2 regions of the Bacillus sp. 0209A genome follow, and region 1 is predicted to be linked to the other one. Evidence: a T-box and tRNA genes for the amino acid it is inferred to sense, from the RefSeq annotation. Region 1 holds a T-box; the other holds one or more tRNA genes.
What was found. The T-box of region 1 lies ahead of valS (valine--tRNA ligase). A T-box ahead of a tRNA ligase gene usually reads a tRNA of that ligase, here a tRNA-Val.
Positions count from the first base shown of each region.

Region 2: it has a tRNA-Val gene. The T-box ahead of valS (valine--tRNA ligase) is inferred to sense a tRNA for this amino acid. The anticodon was not compared.

Region 1 covers NZ_JBAIZV010000003.1:739,365-742,772, reverse strand. Annotated here, with positions in the region: gene cotN (spore coat protein CotN) at 1-827, shown strand, start outside; gene V6D44_RS14735 (hypothetical protein) at 846-1,037, opposite strand; T-box leader at 1,203-1,426, shown strand; gene valS (valine--tRNA ligase) at 1,486-3,408, shown strand, end outside.
Region 2 covers NZ_JBAIZV010000008.1:58,568-61,975, forward strand. Annotated here, with positions in the region: gene rsiW (anti-sigma-W factor RsiW) at 1-396, opposite strand, end outside; gene sigW (RNA polymerase sigma factor SigW) at 410-973, opposite strand; tRNA gene V6D44_RS19935 (tRNA-Gln) at 1,202-1,273, opposite strand; tRNA gene V6D44_RS19940 (tRNA-Tyr) at 1,278-1,362, opposite strand; tRNA gene V6D44_RS19945 (tRNA-Thr) at 1,380-1,452, opposite strand; tRNA gene V6D44_RS19950 (tRNA-Val) at 1,457-1,532, opposite strand; tRNA gene V6D44_RS19955 (tRNA-Glu) at 1,536-1,610, opposite strand; gene V6D44_RS19960 (DUF523 domain-containing protein) at 1,791-2,246, shown strand; gene V6D44_RS19965 (GNAT family N-acetyltransferase) at 2,259-2,741, shown strand; gene murQ (N-acetylmuramic acid 6-phosphate etherase) at 2,850-3,408, shown strand, end outside.

The DNA.
Region 1 (3,408 bases):
ACAGAACAAATAGCGGAGAGTTTTTCTCAGCCGGCTTACAATCAGGAGATTCCTATTATTTAATGCCTTGGCTTCAATTTGACCAGGAGGAAGAACGGGATCAGAAACATGATTATTTATTTAGAGAAACAGCCCGTCTTCACGAGAGAACCGCGCAGGAAATGAAGGTCAGACGTGATGATATTGAACGTTATTACGGACAAACGAAAAAAAAGTGGGAACATGATAAAATTTTCTATGAACAGTTTGTAGACAGAGCTGAGAAGGAATGGTACCTTTCCCCTTTTGAACTGCAGGCCGCAACCTATTTTTCAGAAACCATTTCCGCGGTGAACTTTGCACTGGAGCGGATAGAGGACTGGTATGAGTCGGCTAAAGAAAAGGGTGTCTCAAGGGTTGTCATGAACCACGGCAGTCTGTCTATTCACCATTTTCTATATAATGATGCCGGGACAGGGTATTTGACAAACTTTGAAAGAGCGTCTGTCGGCCCGCCGCAAAACGATTTGCTCGGTTTTTATACAAAAATGTTCAGAGGCTTTCCAAAAGCTTGTCCGGAATGCGTCGAATGGTTTTATGCATATACGAAATCATTCCCTTTGCGTGAAGCGGAAGTCAGCCTTTTTCTTAGCTATATGGCATACCCGGCAGCGATGTACAAGGTGCTCAACCGTTATCAAACAGGGAAAAGACAACTTGAAAAAGATGAATGTACGCAATTATTAAAGGCTTACTGGCAAATGAAAAATATAGAGCCTTTTGTGATTAAAATTCATCAGATTGAACAAGAGAAAAAATTCCAGGCTGAAAACGAGTCCACGTCTTAATGGCGCGGACTTGTTTGTTTATATCCATTCTAAATGAAGGGCGCAAGCTAAAAAGATTAGGATTGCGAGCAGCAAAACATCAAAGGTTGTCGGAAAGAAAATGGTTCTGATTCCTTGAAAAATTGTAATGGGGATAATCACTTGCGCGGATACAAGCCGAATTTGCTTGACCCACGGCGGCAGCGAATAAGAGCTGAAACGTTTCTTCACGGTGCATCCTCCTCTACGCATTTACAAGCATCATATGTAAACTTGGGCAATAGGTGCCTGCCTATCTGTATAGAAAGCGGCGTTTTTGGAAAAGATGATTGACGAATCAAAAACACTTTTACTATAATAAAGTACATAAATAATGTATATAATGAGCTGATAAATACACCTGCTTAGAACGGGAAGAGTACAAAAAAGGCGCATGCAGAGAGAGAAGCCGTTTGCTGAAAGGCTTCTTATGTTGTCTGATTGGAAGGTCGCCCGGGAGCATAATTTCTTGAAAGAAGAGTAGAGAAATTCGGGAAACACCCGTTATCCGTTGTAAGTGCATGAACTGATTAGAGTTCATGAAAAAAGGTGGTACCGCGAAAGAGCTTTTCGTCCTTTTACAGGGATGAAGAGCTCTTTTTTCGTTCTCAGTCATTTTTAAACATGCTGGAGGGTTATCATGGAAACGAATGAACAAACAATGCCGACGAAATACGATCCGGCAGCGATTGAAAAAGACCGATATGATTTTTGGCTGAAAGGCAAATTTTTTGAAGCGGGCAGTGACCAGACAAAAGAGCCATATTCTGTTGTCATTCCGCCGCCGAACGTAACGGGAAGACTTCATCTTGGCCACGCGTGGGACACAACGCTGCAAGACATTGTAACAAGAATGAAACGCATGCAGGGCTATGATGTGCTGTGGCTTCCGGGTATGGACCATGCCGGCATCGCGACACAGGCTAAAGTGGAAGCGAAACTTCGTGAAGAAGGCACATCCCGCTACGATTTGGGCCGCGAGAAATTCCTCGAAGAAACGTGGAAGTGGAAGGAAGAGTATGCTGACTTTATTCGCAGCCAGTGGGCGAAATTAGGTCTTGGCCTTGATTATTCCCGTGAACGTTTCACGCTGGATGAAGGCCTGAGCAAAGCGGTTCGTGAAGTTTTCGTTAAGCTTTATAAAAAAGGCTTGATCTACAGAGGCGAATATATTATTAACTGGGACCCTGCGACAAAAACAGCCCTATCCGACATTGAGGTCATTTACAAGGATGTTCAGGGCGCGTTCTACCATATGAGCTATCCGCTCGCTGACGGTTCAGGCTCAATTGAAATTGCGACGACACGTCCTGAAACGATGCTCGGTGATACAGCCGTTGCCGTTCACCCTGAAGATGAGCGCTATAAGCACCTGATCGGAAAAACGGTGATTCTGCCGATTGCAAATCGTGAAATCCCGATTGTCGGTGATGACTACGTTGATATGGAATTTGGTTCAGGTGCTGTGAAAATTACGCCTGCTCATGATCCGAACGACTTCGAGCTTGGCAACCGCCACAATTTAGAACGCATTCTTGTCATGAATGAAGACGGAACGATGAATGAAAACGCTCTGCAATATCAAGGTATGGATCGTTTTGAATGCCGCAAAAAACTCGTGAAAGATTTACAGGAGGCAGGAGTTCTCTTTAAAATCGAGGATCATATGCACTCGGTCGGCCATAGTGAACGAAGCGGGGTTGTTGTTGAGCCATATCTATCTACACAATGGTTTGTGCGCATGCAGCCGCTTGCTGATGCGGCGATTGAGCTGCAGAAGAAAGACGAGAAAGTCAACTTTGTGCCTGACCGTTTTGAAAAAACGTATTTACACTGGATGGAAAACATCCGCGACTGGTGTATTTCCCGTCAGTTGTGGTGGGGCCACCGCATTCCTGCCTGGTATCATAAAGAAACGGGCGAGTTATATGTCGGGCTTGAAGCGCCTGAGGACAGCGAAAATTGGGAACAGGATACAGACGTACTGGATACATGGTTCAGTTCTGCGCTCTGGCCTTTCTCCACGATGGGCTGGCCTGATGTAACAGCTGAAGACTTTAAACGCTACTACCCGACAGACGTTCTCGTGACAGGGTACGATATCATTTTCTTCTGGGTGTCACGCATGATTTTCCAAGGCATTGAATTTACAGGCGAGCGCCCGTTCAAAGATGTTTTAATCCACGGCTTAATCCGTGACGAGCAAGGCCGGAAAATGAGTAAATCTCTTGGCAACGGTGTCGATCCGATGGATGTCATTGACAAGTACGGAGCCGATTCTCTGCGTTATTTCCTGGCGACTGGAAGCTCTCCTGGCCAGGATCTGCGCTTCAGCTATGAAAAAGTGGAATCGACTTGGAATTTTGCCAATAAAATTTGGAATGCCTCCCGTTTTGCATTAATGAACATGGATGGCATGACATACGATGAGCTTGATTTGTCAGGCGAAAAATCAGTTGCTGACAAGTGGATTTTAACGCGATTAAATGAAACGATCGAGCACGTGACCCAGCTTGCTGATCGATATGAATTCGGTGAAGTCGGCCGCCATTTATACAACTTT
Region 2 (3,408 bases), on a different contig from region 1:
AGGCACGATCACAGTATGGTTCTGCACCACAAGATTCGGCTGCTTAGACACGCTGAAGTTGTGGTCATTATGCCAGCTGTTTAAAAAACCTCCGCCCATCAAAATGATGAATACCGCAGCAGCTGCGATAACAGGATGGGTTCTGAACCACCTTTTCACAGAAGCTCTTTTCTTCTCCTTAGGCAATTTAGCCATGACATTAGCGGTAAAATCCGCGGGGGCTTCGACATGCGATGTGCTCCGGACGAGTGCTATAGATTTTTCCATCTCATAAAAATGCTTTCTGCATTTCTCGCATGTCTCAAGATGTTCATTTAATACGTGTTCATCTTTTGGAAGGATATCTCCATCAAGATGCATATGCATAAGCTGCACAATTTGTTCAGGACAGCTCATTTCATCACCCCACTTAAAGATCCCTTAATTGTTTTCGAAGAGCCTCTCTGCCTCTGTGAATCCGCGTTTTCACAGTCCCCACAGGAATGTTTAGAATCTCGCCGATTTCAATTAATGAGAGTTCGTCAATATACTTTAATACGATAACTGTTCTGTATTTGTCAGGAAGCTTTAAAATTTTCTGCTGAATCGTGTTTGAGAGCTCCAGCGACACTACTTCATCTTCTGGCAAAACTCCGTCTGCGGCGATTTGCGAATACATGGTCAAGCCTTCCGTACCAGCCACCTCTGCATCGAGGTAATAATCCGGCTTCTTTTTGCGAATGCGGTCAATAGTCAAATTGGTCGCGATTCGATAAAGCCAAGTTGAAAATTTCCGGTTAATATCAAAACTGTCGATATTAACGTACGCCCTGATGAAAGCCTCCTGTGCAATATCCTCTGCCTCATGCACATTGCCAAGCATACGGTAGCAAAGCTGATAAATTTTATCCTTGTAAATATCTACGATGTCCGCAAATGCATTTTGGTCGCCTTTTTTGACTTGCTTAATTCTCTTTTTAATCATCATTTCCATATTTATCTAACCTCTGCCTTCACCGGTCTGTATGTATACGAGCTTCGTTTTAAAAGGTTTCAATTTTTTATAAAATAAGTTTAACAAATTTTTGGCAGGGTGTAGATGGTAATTCGTGAATAAACTACCTTAACATATTTTTAAAATTATTATACAGACTGAATAGTTAGAAGTTGGAATGATTTTCACAAAATAAAAAAGACACCTTTTGGTCAAAGGTGTCTGTGACTGGGCTAGCTGGATTCGAACCAACGCATGACGGAGTCAAAGTCCGTTGCCTTACCGCTTGGCTATAGCCCAATAATGGTGGAGGGGGGCAGATTCGAACTGCCGAACCCTGAGGGAGCGGATTTACAGTCCGCCGCGTTTAGCCACTTCGCTACCCCTCCGTATTTTGCAAAGACAGTGCCGGCAAGAGGACTTGAACCCCCAACCTACTGATTACAAGTCAGTTGCTCTACCAATTGAGCTACACCGGCAAGATGGTGGAGGATGACGGGCTCGAACCGCCGACCCTCTGCTTGTAAGGCAGATGCTCTCCCAGCTGAGCTAATCCTCCAAATGGTGACCCGTACGGGATTCGAACCCGTGTTACCGCCGTGAAAGGGCGGTGTCTTAACCGCTTGACCAACGGGCCGTTTGTGTTCTCGTCGAGCTGACAAAAGTTATTATATACAGGTTACCCCCTGTTTGTAAAGAGAAAAATTAAATTTTTTATTTTCAAACTTTTTAACTCCTTTTTTAACTGAAAAAGCCTCCCAACATTAGTCATTTATTTTATGATAGAGACAAGCGAAGCAAGAGAGGAGAAACCAATATGATTCTAGTCAGTTCTTGCCTTGGAGGCATTGAATGCAGATACAACGGCTCTCACGCCGCATCAGAGAAAATCAGAAAACTCATCGATGAAAATAAAGCAGTCATGGCTTGTCCTGAGCTTCTCGGCGGCTTTTCCACTCCCCGTGAGCCTGCAGAAATCATCGGAGGCACCGGCGAGGATGTTCTCAATGGAACCGCTAAAATCGTGACAGCCTCAGGAGAAGATGTAACAGAGTTATATATGAAAGGCGCCGCTAAAACATTAGCTTACGCAAAAGCAATCAATGCATCCGCTGTCATATTGAAAGAAAACAGTCCATCGTGCGGAAGCAATTTCATTTATAACGGCACATTCACTGGCAAAAAAATCGCCGGCAGCGGAGTGACCGCCGCACTGCTAAAACAAGCGGGCTGCCGTGTCATTTCAGAAAACCAGTTAGACGACATATTGTAAGGAGGGCACCCCATGACTCAAGACATTTCTTTATCCTTCTATAAACCTGAACATTCGCCGGAACTTCAATCATTTACCCTAAACAACGATGACAAGCGCTTTACCTCTCTCCCCAAAGAGGTGCTGACTCAGGCCTTAGGCATACAGGACCGGTATCCGGCTGTCATCTTAAATGACAATCTGCCAGTCGGCTTTTTCATTTTACATACATCAAAAGAAACGCTTGCTCCCTATACTAGCAATCCATTTGCTTTACTGCTCAGCTCCCTGTCTTTAAACGCTGTACATCATGGAAAAGGCTATGCAAAAAAAGCAATGCTTCAGCTTCCCTCGTTTGTGAGCAGTTATTTTCCATGGTGCGATGAAATCATTTTGGCCGTCAATCACCTAAACACACGCGCAAAACACCTTTATATGAAAAGCGGGTTCCTAGATAAAGGACGGCGAAAAATCGGGCCGCTTGGAGAACAGCTGATTCTTCATTATTTCCTATAGTCTCGGGTGAAATAAAATTTCAAAAATATAAAACCCAGTTGAAATATCATAACGGAAGTGAATATACTGAATAGTAAGATACATCATTTTAAAACAGGGGGCATCCTCATGTCAGAACTATTAAACCTTCACCGGCTTACAACAGAATCACGCAATAGCCAAACAGCGGAAATCCACAAAACAAACACTCTCGGCATCCTCAAGATGATCAACAACGAAGATTTGAAAGTCGCTGCCGCCGTTCAGCAGGTTCTCCCTGATATCAAAACAGCTGTAGACTGCGCATACAACTCGTTTCAAAATGGTGGCCGGCTCATATACACAGGCGCCGGCACAAGCGGCAGACTCGGTGTCATGGATGCTGTTGAATGTCCTCCCACCTACAGCGTAAGCCCGGATCAGGTCATCGGAATTATGGCTGGAGGCCCCAAAGCATTTTTGCAAGCAGCAGAGGGCATTGAAGACAGTGAAGAAGCAGGAGCCGAAGATTTAAAAAACATACAGCTTACGTCAAACGACACAGTCATTGCCATTGCAGCAAGCGGCCGCACACCTTATGCCGCAGGCGCCCTCACATACGCCCGTAAAGTAGGAGCACACGCCATCGCCCTTACCTGCAATGAAAATTCCGCCATCAGCAAGGAAGCGGATCACAGCATTGAGGTTG